Regions from separate parts of the Methylocystis sp. SB2 genome, predicted to be linked through region 2. Evidence: predicted binding sites of a transcription regulator. Region 2 holds the regulator's gene; the other holds the start of a gene.
What was found. The regulator LexA, encoded in region 2, represses DNA repair genes until DNA is damaged. The targets are predictions, from matches to a motif close to TGTTCNNNNTGTGTTCNG.

Region 1 (7,535 bases), 700 kb from region 2:
CGCAGCCGAGGCGCGGCTGATCCGCCCTCGCCTTTGGAGGCGATCCTCAGGCGAGGAGGCAGGCGTTGCTTTGCAGGTATCCGAGCACGCGATCGACGTGCTCGGCGGCGCAGACGGCGATATCCGCCGGCTCCACCACTGTCTGGCCGGCCCGCTGGAATGTCACACGCCCCGCGTCCGCCGCGGCGATCGTCGCGGCGATCAGGCCGTCGCGGTCATTGCTGCCGTCGAGCAGCGGCGTCACCACCTGGGCGACGACATCGAGCCGAATCGTTTCGTGGCGCAGATTCGCCGAGTGCAACACGCCGGCGGCCGCGTCGGCCCGCAGCATCGGGCAGGCGACAGGCTTCGCTGAAAGCGAGCGCGCCGTGCGGAAAGGCTCCGTCGAGGCGGTTGCGAGTCCGACAAGAACCATGCGCAGCAGCGCGTCGGCGATCCTGGAGCGCATCGCTTCGTCGACAGAAGCGCCGCGCACCTCCATCACCGTGACGAGTTCTTCGATCGAGCTCGAATCTGGCAGCCGCGCGATCAACGCCTCGATGGCCCTGCGAACGTCTACGTCCCGAGTCGAGAACCACGCGCCGGACCCCTCGGCAAAGATCGCCGCGCCGTCTTCTTCGCGCGCAAAGTCGAAATCCGACCGCGCCGTGAAATGTAGCCCCTCAATCGCATCCGGCATGATCCTGCGGACGCATTTGCCTTCCCGCTCTTTATGAATGAGCAGGGTCTGACGGAAGGTCCGGCCGGTGAAAATGTCCATGTGCTGTTCCAGCGACACCTGATTGTCGCCCGCCAGCGCGCGCAGCAGGGGCGCCGCGGCCGGATTCATGTTCTCTGGCATCATTGCCGAAAGCGCCGCCTCGCCGAGATAGGCGAGCCCGCGCCCTCCCGCGCTCGTCATAAATTCCGAGAAACTGCAGGGTTCGTTGCAGTCCTCGAGGAACTCATGGCCGATGTATGAGTCGTCGGCGTTTCTCAGACTATTCGCCTCGGCGCGGAAAATCCGGCCCCAGGTCGTCTCCGCAGGCGTGTTCTGTTCCAGGAAGGACAGCATTTCTCTGGCGCGGGCCACGCGCTCGCTTAGCGAGCCATGCAGGCCGACGTGCAGCGCGAGGGCGTCGCGCAGCGTCTGCCGCAGCCGCCATCCGGGCTGTACATTGTAGCTGATGAAGGCGACTCCGTTCGGCGCGAGATTCTCGCGCGCGATTCGCAGAATCGCGTCGCGCACCTGCTCGGGCACCCAGCTGTAGACGCCGTGGCATATAATATAGTCAAACCCCCCGTCCTTGGACCGAAGGTCCGTCAGACTCTGGCGGCGCAGATTAATGTTGGAGAGGCCAAGGGCGGCGACTCGCTTCTGGCCCTCGTCGATCTGCCGCTGCGAAAGGTCGACGCCCAGAAAATAGGCATCGGGGTGGCGCGCGGCGAGCGGAATGAGATTGCCACCGGCCGCGCATCCGAGTTCAAGCACGCGGGCGCGGGAGAGGTCGGTCGCCGTCAGCTTGAAAATGCGGGCGACCGCGCCCAGTCGCGCCGGATGAGTCTGCGGAAAGGGATGCGAGACATAAGGAAGATCGTCATAGGAAGCGGCGTTGCGCGCAATCGCGGCCTGCACGGCCGTTCCGAAGTGAGTCGTCATAAGCAAGTTTCCGGAGCCCAAAGGAGATTCATTCTCCACTTGGCCCGGCGAATTTGCAATGTCGCGAGATTCGCGTCGCGCTCGTCGGTCGAGAATCGGTTGTTAACCGTCTTCAAACGCGAGAGTCGCTCGTTAACGATATTCGAAGAAGGCAAGCCGCGCGTCAGGAGCCGACCTACGTAGTTCTACGACTCCACATCCATGGTGCGGCGGGTTCAGCCGTTTACTTCAAGGATTTGCGATTAGCTTGCGAGTTCGTTGCGCTTTTCTGCGCGCCTCCCGCACTGTCTCCAATTTATCACAGCTGCCCGAAATGTGGCCAAAGCGCGCGTCAAACAGGGCCTTCGTCGTTGACTGTGCATGCCCGATTAAATTTTATTCATCGGGACCACTTCTCCGCGGCTCGGCAAATTCGCGGTTCGGTGCTCTTCGCAGTCCAAGGAATGGGAACTGACCTATGACCAAACTGTCTCAGAAACTCATCAAGCCCAAAAATGGTTCCATCAACTTGCGCCGCGCTCTGATGGGCAGCGTGTCTGCGCTCTCCGCGGCTCTGCCCTTTGCGCAGTCCCCCGTGGTGGTCGGCGCCGCCACGGCGACCGGCGCCATCCTTCTGGCTTCCTCTCCGGCGAACGCGTTGATCTGCTTGAGCGTCAACCCGATCCTCAGCGGCGCGACGGATTCCGGAAAGACCAACAACACCGCTTGCGGCCTGAACGCCAAGGCGGGACCTGGCAGCACTGACGGCGATACGGCGTATGGCAATCAGTCAGTCGCCAATGGTAAGGGCCCCGACGCGGCTACGGCGGTCGGCTCTTTCGCTAATGCGACAGGCGGCGGCGCCACGGCGGTCGGCAACGACGTCGTCGCCAACGGCGCCGGTGCGGCGGCCTTCGGCGGGGATGACCCGACTCTGGGTGCGACTCAGGCGGTTGGCGATAAGACGACTGCGGTCGGCGCCGGCGCGCAAGCTGTCGCCGCTGGGGCCACGGCGCTCGGCAATGGCGCAATTGCGAACAAGGCGAACGCCACGGCCGTCGGCGCTGGCACACAGGCGACTGGAAACGCTTCGACCGCGGTCGGCAATGCGGCGGCGGCCACTGGAAATAACGCTATCGCGATCGGCGCTGACGCTGGCGGCGCCACGGCGAGCGGCGCTTTCTCGACCGCGATCGGCGATAACGTCAAGGCGACCAATACTGAGTCGCTCGGCGTCGGCTCCAACACCAATGTGACGGGCGCCTTCTCGACCGCCGTGGGCAATAACAACAACGTGACAGGCACCACCGCTCAAGCGTTCGGCACGACCAACAATGTCACGGGCGCGAACGGCACGGCGGTTGGCGCGTTCAACAGCGCGACTGGCGCGAATTCATTCGCGGGCGGCGTCGGAAGCTCCGCCACCGGAGCGAGCGGCATTGCCCTCGGCAATGGCGCGACGGCTGGACCGGGCGCTAACGCGATCGCTATCGGCACCGGCGCTGTGTCGCTTGGCTCTGTCGCGATCGGCGCTGGCGCCCAGGCGGGCACAAAGTTGGCGCCGAGCATTCGTTCGACGGCTCTCGGCACCAACGCTAAAGCCAATCTCGCCAACACTTCATCGGCGGTTGGCACGGACGCCGACGCCAGCCTGAGCGCTGGCTCCTCGGCCTTCGGCACGGGCGCGACAGCCGTCGCCAGCGCTGGTTCGTCGGCCTTCGGCTCGGGCGCTAACGCTAATGCTAGCCTGGGTTCCTCGGCTCTTGGATCGGGCGCAACCTCGACCGGCAGCGTTGGTTCGACGTCGATTGGCTTGAACGCCAACACCAACGGAACCGTGGGCTCGACCGCCATCGGCGCCAACTCCAGCGCCAACGGCTTCAACGGCTCGACGGCTTTGGGCGCTGGCGCGACCAACACCGCCAACAACCAGATCATGCTGGGCACGGCGGCCAATACCTACCAAGCGCCTGGCATCACGTCTGCCGCGAGCCTGGCCTCGCAGGTTGGCGTGACCAAGTTCACCACCACGGACGCCCAGGGTCATCTCGCGACCTCCCAGTTCGGGCCGAACGATATCGCCGGTCTCCAGGCCGGCGTCCTGGGGCTGTCGCAGAGCGTGTACAGCCTTGGCAGAGGGGTGCAACGCGGTTACGAGGGCACGGCTGTCGCCGTCGCGCTCGGCGGCGCCAGCTACCTGCCGGACCACAAATGGTTCTCGGTCACCGGCAACTTCGGCACCTTCCGTGGTCAGTACGGCCTTGCCGCTCAGGCGCAGCTGCGCGTGAACGATTGGATGGTGGTCAATGCCGGCATCGGCGCGGGCCTCAAATACGGCGGCGTCGCCGGGCGTGCGGGCGTGACCCTGGCCTGGTGATCATGATCGTGAAGATCAAGCACATAATGCTCGCGGCCCTTGTGGCCGCGAGTTTTTTTCCGACGATGGCTTCGGCGCAATCGCCTAAGCCGAGCCCAGCCAGGCCTGCACAGGCGCCCAAGCCCGCCGATATCGACAAGAATGGCGTTCTGATTTTGATCCGATCGACTCTGCTTGCGCTCGATCAGGCCAACAAAACCGGCAACTATACGGTTCTGCGCGATCTAGGCGCGCCGGCGTTCCAAGGCAATACGGCGGCGCGCCTCGCCGAGATCTTTGCCTCTCAGAGAAAGGACAATCTCGATCTCTCTGGCGTGGCCGTGCTCGAGCCGCAGCTCAGCCTCCTGCCGCAAATAGAGAGCGGAATGATGCACATGTCTGGGTTTTTCCCCTCCGTGCCGACGCAGATTCGTTTCGAGCTGCTCTATGCGCCGGTCCAGGGCCAATGGAAGCTGTTCGGCCTCTCGGTTTCGCTGGGGTCATCAGGTCCTACGGCGCCGAGCGACGCGCCACCCCCGGCCGCGGAACAGCCAAAAGGCGGGACAGGACTTCGCCCCTCTGGGCAAAAGCCCTGACGTCGTTCGGTAAAGACGCCGCCGAGGCGCCGGGACGGTTCGCCGCCCCGGCTTTTCACTGAACTTAATAATTTGGCCAGCAGCGGCGGCCGTAGGGGCCGAGATGGAAGCCAGGCGGGCAGGCGCGACCGACGCCGTATCCTCCCCACTGTCCGCCCCAGCGGCAGCCGCCATAGGGACCGCGATGGCCGTAGGGCCCGCAACCGCCATAAACCTGCACGATCGGCGCGCCCGCCGTCTCACTTGGCGCGAGCGGCATGGTGGCGTGGGCCGGCGCAGCCACAGCGGCCGCGAAAACGAGCGCGAGACCCGTCCTCAATTTCATCTCCAATCTCCTCCTTAGACCAGATTAACGCGCGGCTGGCGCGCCGCGCCCTCAGAATATCATCGCGCGAACAGAAACTTGGCAATTTCAATCTGCGTTTTAGGTTAGTGCTGGCGCGGCTATGTTCATATAATGTTCTTGCGCTGAGTTCGCGCGGCAGTTAAGCTGTCGACGATAATTTGCGCAAAAGAATTTCTCGGGAGCGCGCGATGGCGGTGAGGGTGGCGACGGTCGCGTTCGAAGGCGTCGAGGCCCGTCCCGTCGACGTTCAAGTGCAGATTTCCAGCGGCGCGGTCGTCTTCAACGTCGTCGGCCTCGCTGATAAGGCCGTCGCCGAGTCGCGCGAGCGGGTGCGCGCGGCGCTGATCGCTTCCGGCCTGGCGCTGCCGGCGAAAAGAATCACCGTCAATCTCGCCCCCGCCGACATGCCCAAAGAGGGAAGCCACTATGACGTGCCGATCGCGCTTGGGGTCATGGCGGCGATTGGAGCCATTCCCTCCGACGCGCTCGAAGGATTCGTCGTGCTTGGCGAACTCGCGCTCGACGGAACGCTGACGCCGACGGCGGGCGTCCTGCCGGCGGCGGTGGCCGCCAACGCCCGGGGCTTGGGACTGATCTGTCCGAGCGAATGCGGGCCGGAAGCTGCCTGGGCGTCGAGCGATATGGAGGTGATCGCCCCGCGCTCGCTCATCCAGCTCGTCAATCACATCAAGGGCGCGCAGGTTCTGGCCCGGCCTGAGCCGGCGGTGCGCAGGCTCGCCGCCGATCAGCCCGACCTTTCCGACATCAAGGGACAGGAGACCGCCAAGCGCGCGCTCGAAATCGCCGCCGCCGGCGGCCACAACCTTCTGATGAGCGGCCCTCCGGGCGCGGGAAAATCGATGCTCGCCGCGCGGCTGCCGTCGATCCTGCCGCCGTTGACCCCGCGCGAATTGCTCGAAGTCTCCATGGTTCATTCGGTGGCGGGGCAGATTGCGGGAGGCGAACTGACCGACCGGCGGCCATTTCGCGCGCCCCACCATTCCGCCTCGATGCCGGCGCTGGTCGGCGGCGGCTCCCATGCAAAGCCTGGCGAGATTTCGCTTGCCCATAACGGCATCCTTTTTCTCGACGAATTGCCCGAGTTTCAACCGCAAGTGCTGGACAGCCTGCGTCAGCCGCTCGAGACCGGCGAGGTGGCGGTGTCGCGCGCCAATCATCGCGCCGTCTACCCAGCGCGCTTTCAGCTTGTCGCGGCGATGAATCCCTGCCGTTGCGGTCATGCGATGGATCCGGGCTACGCCTGCAAGCGCCAGCCCAATGAACGCTGCGTCGCGCAATATCAGGCGCGGCTTTCGGGACCGCTGCTCGACCGTTTCGATGTGCAGATCGAGGTGCCGGCGGTGACCGCCGCCGATCTCGTGTTGCCGCCGCCGTGCGAGGGTTCGCGGCAGGTCGCGGCGCGCGTCGCGCGCGCCCGGGAGATTCAGCGCGCCCGTTACGACGCTCTCTCATTGCCAAGGGTGGCCGCCAACGCCGCCGCGCCGGCGGCGGTGATCGAGCGCGCGGCGCGTCTCGACGCTGCGGGCACGACGCTGATTCGGGACGCGTCGGAGCGCTTCGGCCTCACGGCGCGCGGGTTTCACAGGGTCTTGAAGCTTGCGCGCACCATCGCCGATCTCGACGGCGCTGAGTCCGTCGGCCGACCGCATCTCGCGGAAGCGCTTTCCTATCGCGCGGGGCTTGCGTTCGGGCGCCTTGCGGCCTGATATGGGCGCATGTCCTTAAACCATATTGTTATTTTGGTCGCGGCGCAGCTCGTCATTTTGTTGCTGGCGGCGTCTATTTACATTGCCCTGCGCGGGCGTGGCCGCAAAAAGGTCGAGGCCGAACTCGAATCGTTGCGCGACGAAATTTGGGAGCTGCGCGCCGCCGCCGCCGCTCGCGACAGGGCGGAAGCCGCCAGTCTCGCCAAGTCGCGCTTTCTCGCGGCAGTCAGCCACGAATTTCGCACGCCGCTCAACGGCGTCATGGGGCTGGCGCAACTTCTCGCGATGACCAAGCTCACCGCCGAACAGGCGAGCTATGTCGAAGCGATCGGCGATTCGAGCCGTTCGCTCTCGCAGCTGATCGACGATATTCTGGATTTCTCCAAGATCGAAGCCGGCAAGTTCGAGCTGCGCCACGAAGCCTTTGCGCTCGCGCCCTTCGTCGAAAGCGTGGTCGAATTGCTTGCGCCGCGCGCGATGGCGAAAGGGCTGGAGCTTGCCAGCGTCATCTCGCCTGATACGCCGCGCGAAATCGTGGGTGATTCGGCGCGACTTCGGCAGGTGCTCGTCAATCTCATCGGCAACGCGGTGAAATTTACCGAGCGGGGCGGCGTGGGCGTGCGCGTCGCGCGCGACGGCGCGCGGCTGCGCTTCGAGGTGCACGACTCCGGGCCGGGCGTGCCCGAGGCGGCGCGCGAGGCGATCTTCGAGGAATTCGAACAGGCCGATCCTTCGGAGAACCACCCGCAGGCGGGCACAGGGCTCGGTCTCGCCATCTCTCGCCGTCTCGTCGCCAGGATGGGCGGCGCGCTGGCGCTCGTTAATTCAACGGACATGGGCGCGGTTTTCGCCTTCACGCTGCCGGCCCCGCCAATCGGCGAAGAGCCCGCGC
Region 2 (7,535 bases):
CGATGAAGTGGCGAATCAGACGCTCACATTCGAAATGACCGCGGCGCGGCCGATGACGCTTGCTGGCCCCGTATCGCTCAATCTCGTCTTCAGCTCGAATGAGATCGATTCCCATCTCGTGGCGCGGCTCGGCCGCGTCGCCAAGGACGGCGCCTACAGCCTTCTCTCACTCGGAGCCATGAGTCCGGCGCGGCGGCGGCGTGATCCGGCGCGCGATACGGCCTGTGAGATCGTGCATGACACATCCGTGCGCGAGCCCTTAGAGCCGGGCAAGGCGGTGACGCTCTCCTTCAGCCTTACGCCTGGACCGACCCGGCTTGAGCCCGGCGACCGGTTGCGACTCGACATCGCGAGCCGCCTCGATCTGCTGCGCAGCGACGTCAGCCATGGCTATGTGCATTTCGACATGCCGGGGCCGCCCTATTTCGCGCGGAACACGCTGCATTACGGGCCGGATACTTATCTTACCGTGTCCGAGGCGCCGGCGGCGTGAGAGCCTGTAACAACACGAATCTATGAATTCGGCTTCCTCGACAGCAGCCATAGCGCGGAGATGAAAAATCCCTTCGTAAGCGGGAGCAAGAGCAACACGAGCGCGATCGTTAGCGGCACAACGATCAGCATCTCGACAGCGTAGGAGTAACGTCCGCTGCTCTCCAATATGAAGAGAAGCGGCACGACTGTAATCGTCACGGCGCCGACGGTCAGCCATGCTGGGCCATCATCCGCATCGAGGCCCGCAAAACTTTCGCGGCAATGCGCGCAAGATTCACGCGGCTTGAGGTAGCTCGCGAACAGCTTGCCCTTGCCACAGTTTGGGCATTTTCGCGTCAGTCCGCGAAACAAGGATTTGCCCGGCGATGTATCGCTGTTCATTGACGCCAAACCGATTGACAGCGATCGCCGCGCCGCGTGCGCGCTGATCGCATTGCAAGTCCATCGCAAGCGTGGATCTCGCTTCTGATTTAAGGGGATAGGTTTTTATGGCGCCGCAGGCAACCGCCCCCTGCCGAGCGTCGGTTCAAGTCCGTAAGGCGGCGCAAGACAAGGGACGCGGTCGGCGCTAGGCTCTTTCCCGTATTTGTGCGGGGCCGGTCATTCTTGAACGACATTTCACGCACCGCTGAACGGGAGGAGCGCGGCCGCGATCTTTCATCGCGCGTCTTTCCGCTGCGTGTGCGAGGATTGGCCGAGGCCTTGCGCACAGCGCTGGAGCAGGAGCGGGCGCTACGCCGTCCGTTTCTCTGGCTGGTCGTCGCGTCAGGCGGCGGCGTCGTGCTCTATTTCTCGGCCGAGCGTGAACCTTCGCTGGCGCTTTGCCTTTGCGCGCTTGCCGCTTTTGCAGTCTTGGCCGCGCTTACGCGCCGGCACGCCCGCGCCCACGCGCTTTTTCTGACGCTCGCTTTCATCGCCTTGGGATTTGCGTCGGGCGCCTGGCGGACGGCGCGCGTCGCGGCGCCGCTCGTTCCACGCGTTGGCATCGGTGAGCTGACCGGCTTCGTCGAGGAGGTGGATCTACGCCGGGCCGGCGCGCGCTTTATCCTGCGCGTCGCGAGCGCCGAAGGCTTTCCGGATGACATCGTTCCCGCCCGCGTGCGTCTGACGACGCGCGGCGAGCCGAATTTTTCAGCCGGCGACTTCATAGCCTTAAAGGCGCGGCTGATGCCGCCGGCTGGGGCGGCGCTCCCCGGCGGCTATGATTTCGCGCGGGACGCTTTTTTTGCGCGCATCGGCGCGGTCGGCAACGCGCTTGGACGCATCGAGACGATGTCGCCGCCTGAACCGGCGCCGTTCTCGCTGCGTTTTTTCGCGCACGTTGACCATATGCGTAACGCCTTGGCGATGCGCGTCTATCGAATCATCGAAGGCGATGCGGGCGCGATCGCCGCCGCCATGGTGACGGGCAAGCGCGACTTGCTGTCGGACGACGCCAAGAATCTCATTCGCCGGGCGGGCATATTTCACATCATCACCATTTCCGGCGTTCAGATGACGCTCGTCGCGGGCATCTTCTTCGTCGGTTTTCGGCGCCTGTTGGCGATGTCGCAAACGCTTGCGCTGAATTATCCGATCAAGAAATGGGCGGCGGCGCTCGCGATGCTCGGCGCCATTCTCTACGACATCGGCACGGGCTCTCGCGTCGGCACCGAGCGCGCGCTCGTGATGACTCTCATCATGCTTGCGGCGGTTCTCTTCGATCGGCCGTCGCTGTCGATGCGCAATCTGGCGCTTGCCGCGCTCTTCATCATCGCTGTCGAGCCGGAGGCGTTGCTCGGCGCGAGCTTTCAGCTCTCCTTCGCGGCGGTGGCGGCCTTGATCGCCGTGTACGAATGGCGCGGCGAATATCTCGCGAAGCGCCGCATCGACGATCGCGCGCCGCGAGGGCGATTGGGCGCGCTTCGCGAAAGCGTCGCCGAGCGCCTGCTGCATGGACCCGGGGCGGCGATCTTCGCAACGCTATGTGCGACCTCGGCGACCGCTTCCTTCATGGCGAATGATTTTCATGAGCTCAGCCCCTATGTGCTGATCGGCAATCCGCTGACGCTGGCGATCATCGAATTCTTCGCCGTTCCCTGCGCGCTCGTCGGCGCCGCGCTTTACCCCTTGGGCCTCGACGGCTTCATCTGGCGCTATCTCAAGCTGGGCATCGACCTCGTGACCTATCTCGCCGGGCTGATCGCGAGCGCCCCTGGCGCGAGTCTGCCGGTCAAAGCCTTTGCCCCCTGGGCGATCCTTTTCCTTTCGCTTGCGGTCTTATCGCTCGTGCTCTGGCGCACTTGGGCCTGGCGCGCGCTCGCCATTCCTCTCGCCTTGATCGGACTGATGGGCGCGAGGAGCGGCGCGCCTTTTGATCTCGCCGTGCCGGCGACGGGAGAATCGGCGGCGCTGCGCCTGCCGTCCGGACAGCTCGCCGTCTTGGGGCAAAAGCCCAGCGCTTTCGCCGCGGAACAATGGTTGCGGGCGGACGGAGACGCGCGCCAGTCCGCGGACGCCAGGAGCGGCGTCGCCTGCGACGACACGGGTTGCGTGGCGAAGGCCGTCAATGGCCGCTTTGTCGCGCTCGTCGCCGGGCGCGGCGGCTTCTTCGAAGACTGCGCGCGCGCCGCCGTCATCGTGACGCCTCTCTACGCGCCATTGGGCTGTGCGGCGCCGATCGTGATCGATCGCCACAGACTATCGGAAACCGGGGCAGTGACTTTGCGGTTCAAGGCGGAGGGCGTCGAATGGACGACGGCGCGCGCGATCGATGAGGATCGGCCCTGGTCGCCGGCGCCCCGCAATCGCCGCACGTCAGGATTCACGGCGCCGCTGAGCGATGAAGAGCGCAGCGCTGAAGATGCGCGCGCGATGGAGCCGCTGGAGTAGGGCGGCGCAATTCACGCGTCATTGCGAGGAGCGTCGCGACGAAGCAATCCAGGGGCGGCGTCAAAGCGCTGGATAGCGTCGCTACGCTCGCAATGACGGCGTCGCATAGAAGTTAGTATTTCCGCAGGAGGCTCACGAGCCTGCCCTGAATGCGCACGCGATCGGGGCCGAAGATCCGCGTCTCATAGGCGGGATTGGCGGCCTCCAACGCGATCGAGGCGCCGCGCTTGCGCAGACGTTTGAGCGTCGCCTCCTCATCGTCGATCAGCGCCACGACGATGTCGCCGGTGTCGGCGCTGTCCTGCTTGCGGATCACGACCGTATCGCCGTCGAGGATTCCCGCTTCGATCATCGAATCGCCGCGCACTTCGAGCGCGAAGTGCTCGCCGCTCGAGAGCAGGTCGGGCGGCAGGCTGATGGTGTGGCTGCGATTCTGGATGGCGGAGATCGGCGTGCCGGCGGCGATGCGCCCCATGACCGGAATGGCGACCTGATGGTCGCCTTCGTCCTCGAAACGTTCGCTGAGCGGCCGGACGCGCCCGAGATTCCCCTCGATGACGGACGGCGAGAACTTGCCGTTGCGCCCGCCGGCGGTGCGCGGCGTGGCCGATTCAGGCAGACGCAGAACTTCGAGCGCGCGGGCGCGATTGGGCAGGCGGCGGATGAATCCGCGTTCCTCGAGCGCGAGAATCAGCCGATGAATCCCCGATTTCGACCGCAGGTCGAGCGCGTCCTTCATCTCGTCGAAGGACGGCGGCACGCCCGACTCCTTCAGACGTTCATGAATGAAGCGCAACAGATCGTTTTGTTTTTTGGTCAGCATCGCCGCACCGCCCCGCAAGCCGAATCGTTGATTTTGGCTGAGCCGCAGCTTCTGGCTCGATAACCTAAACAAATCATGAACAGAACGATATCGGTTCTTACTGCGTTCCGCAAGCCATATGTTCACGCTTTGGTTAAACCATCATCGTGACGAACTATGTTCGCCTCGCGTGCGCCGTGTTAGACGGGCCGACCCAATTCGAGGAATTCGCCGCGCTCATGTCACAGGTCGTCACCCGCTTCGCTCCATCGCCCACCGGCTTTCTGCACATCGGCGGGGCGCGCACGGCGCTGTTCAACTGGCTTTACGCCAAGAAGCACGGCGGGCGGATGATGCTGCGAATCGAAGACACCGACCGCGAGCGCTCCACGCAAGCGGCGATCGGCGCCATCATCGATGGCCTCCAGTGGCTCGGCCTCGAATGGGATGGCGACATCGTCTACCAGTCCTCGCGGGCCGCGCGCCATGCCGAGGTCGCCGAAGCGCTGCTGGCGCAGGGACACGCCTATCGCTGCTACGCCACGGCGCAGGAGCTCGAGGAGATGCGCGAGAAGGCTAAGGCGGAAAAGCGCCCTTGGCGCTACGACGGCCGCTGGCGCGACCGCGATCCCGCCGAGGCGCCCGCCGGCGCGCCCTATGTCGTGCGCATCAAGGCGCCCCAGGACGGCGAGACGATCGTCGATGACGCCGTGCAGGGACGCGTCGTCTTTCAGAACAAGGATCTTGACGACTTCATTCTGCTGCGCTCGGACGGCGCGCCAACCTACATGCTCGCGGTCGTCGTCGACGATCACGACATGGGCGTCACGCAGATCATTCGCGGCGACGATCATCTCACCAATGCTGGGCGCCAGACGCATATCTATCAGGCGATGGGGTGGACGATCCCGGCCTTCGCGCATATTCCGCTGATTCACGGACCGGACGGCGCCAAGCTTTCGAAGCGCCATGGCGCGCTCGGCGTCGACGCCTACCGCGGGATGGGCTATCTGCCGGCCGCGCTGCGCAACTACCTCGTTCGATTGGGGTGGTCGCAGGGCGACAAGGAGTTCTTCACGACGCCGGAGATGGTCGAGTCGTTTGATCTCGCGCAGGTGCACCGTTCGCCGGCGCGCTTCGATTTCGCCAAGCTCGAAAATATGAACGGCCATTATCTGCGCGATAGCGATGATGACGAGCTGTTGGATTTGCTCGTCGCCACGCTTCCCTATCTCGAAGGCGGCGGCGCCATCGCACAGGCGCTCGACGACAGAACGCGTGGGCAGTTGCGCGCCGCCTTGCCGGGCCTGAAGGCGCGTGCGAAGACTTTGAACGAACTTCTCGACGGCGCGGGCTTTCTCTTCGCGCAGCGTCCGCTGTCGCTCGACGCAAAGGCGGCGCAGCTGCTTTCGGCGGAAGCGCGCGTGCGGCTTGCGCAGCTTGTCGAGAAACTTGCAGGGCTTCCGAACTGGACGGCCGCAACGACGGAAGCGGTCGTGCGCGATCTCGCGACAGCGCTTGGCGTCAAACTGGGCGATCTCGCACAGCCTTTGCGCGCCGCGCTCACCGGCCGCGCGACCTCGCCCGGCATTTTCGACGTGCTGGAAATTTTGGGGCGCGAGGAAAGTCTTGCGCGAATTTCCGATCAGGCGGCTATGGCGTAACCCGCATCGCCGCGGCGTTGGCGCGCGTAAAAATCGCTGACGCGATTTTCGGCGCCGCGCCGTTTTCCGCGCCACGGCGAAACACATCGCCCTTATTCGCGAGGCATGCGCGAAACGCGTGGCGCGCGCTTGACAGCCCTTGCGGTTGATATAGCTTTTTGCACCGCACAACAAACCGAATGCAACGCATCGGCGTGCGCGTGAAAGCGACGACATCGCGAATGTGACGCAATTCATGCATAGCGTTCGCGCGCGTCGCGCCGCGATCCGGCTCGTTGCGAGCGCGGGGGCGGTTGAGAGGGGAGCGGGTATGCCGGAGAAGAATGCTATCTTCACAGTCGGCGACGGATCGGTCGATTTGCCGATCAAGGATGGCACGCTGGGGCCGTCCGTTGCGGACATCCGCAATCTCTACGCCGAAACCGGCATGTTCACCTTCGATCCGGGATTCACCGCGACGGCGTCATGCGAATCGAAGATCACCTTTATCGACGGTGAAGCCGGCGTTCTACTTTATCGCGGCTATCCGATTGAACAGCTTGCCGAACATGGCGACTTTCTCGAAACCTGCTACCTGCTGCTTTATGGAGAATTGCCGTCCGCCGCCGAGAAGGCGAATTTCGACTATCGGATCACGCGCCACACAATGGTGCATGAGCAGATGGCGCGATTCTTCCAGGGGTTCCGCCGCGACGCGCATCCGATGGCGGTGATGGTCGCCTCCGTGGGCGCGCTCTCCGCCTTCTATCACGACTCGACGAACATCGCCGATCCCACCCAGCGGATGGTGGCGTCGACGCGCATGATCGCGAAGATCCCGACGCTCGCGGCGATGGCCTATAAATATTCGGTCGGCCAGCCGTTCGTTTATCCAAAGAACGACCTCGACTACACGTCGAACTTCCTGCGCATGTGCTTCGCCGTCCCCTGCGAGGAATATAAAGTCAATCCGGTGCTGTCGCGCGCGCTCGACCGGATCTTCATCCTGCACGCCGATCACGAACAGAACGCATCGACCTCGACCGTTCGACTGTCCGGCTCGTCTGGGGCGAATCCTTTCGCCTGCATTGCGGCGGGCATCGCCTCGCTTTGGGGGCCGGCGCATGGCGGCGCCAATGAAGCGGTGCTGAAAATGCTCGCGGAAATCGGCACGCCGGACCGCATTCCGCAGTTCATCACGCGCGCCAAGGACAAGAACGATCCGTTTCGCCTCATGGGCTTTGGCCATCGCGTCTATAAGAACTACGATCCGCGCGCCAAGATCATGCAGCGCACCACGCGCGAAGTGTTGAACGAACTCGGCGTCAAGGACGATCTGCTCGACGTCGCGCTGGAGCTCGAGCGCATCGCCCTGCACGATGATTATTTCATCGAGAAACAACTCTATCCCAACATCGACTTCTATTCTGGCATCACGCTCAAGGCGATGAATTTCCCGACGGCGATGTTCACGGTGTTGTTCGCGGTCGCGCGCACTGTCGGCTGGATCGCCCAGTGGAAGGAGATGATCGAGGATCAGGGTTCGCGCATCGGTCGTCCGCGTCAGCTCTATACGGGCGAGAAGCAGCGGGACTATGTGCCGATGTCGAAGCGGTGATGATGCGCGCCGGGCCGCGGTAGGCGCTCGTCTCCACTCCCATCCGGCGCGGAATCGCTCTGGCCAGTCTTCACCTTGGTTTGCAGCGCGACATGTTCTCACCGGC

Region 1: ACPS74_RS06235 (YifB family Mg chelatase-like AAA ATPase) is a predicted target of LexA. The motif match lies at 5,018-5,035, and genes of this name have one in related genera.

The regions. Positions count from the first base shown of each region.
Region 1 is NZ_CP187401.1:1,248,058-1,255,592, reverse strand. It holds gene ACPS74_RS06255 (methyltransferase regulatory domain-containing protein) at 47-1,639, opposite strand; gene ACPS74_RS06250 (beta strand repeat-containing protein) at 2,097-3,995, shown strand; gene ACPS74_RS06245 (hypothetical protein) at 3,998-4,570, shown strand; gene ACPS74_RS06240 (GCG_CRPN prefix-to-repeats domain-containing protein) at 4,635-4,895, opposite strand; gene ACPS74_RS06235 (YifB family Mg chelatase-like AAA ATPase) at 5,105-6,643, shown strand; gene ACPS74_RS06230 (ATP-binding protein) at 6,653-7,535, shown strand, end outside.
Region 2 is NZ_CP187401.1:546,033-553,567, reverse strand. It holds gene ACPS74_RS02800 (CocE/NonD family hydrolase) at 1-493, shown strand, start outside; gene ACPS74_RS02795 (DUF983 domain-containing protein) at 514-876, opposite strand; gene ACPS74_RS02790 (ComEC/Rec2 family competence protein) at 1,102-3,366, shown strand; gene lexA (transcriptional repressor LexA) at 3,479-4,189, opposite strand; gene gltX (glutamate--tRNA ligase) at 4,408-5,832, shown strand; gene ACPS74_RS02775 (citrate synthase) at 6,143-7,429, shown strand.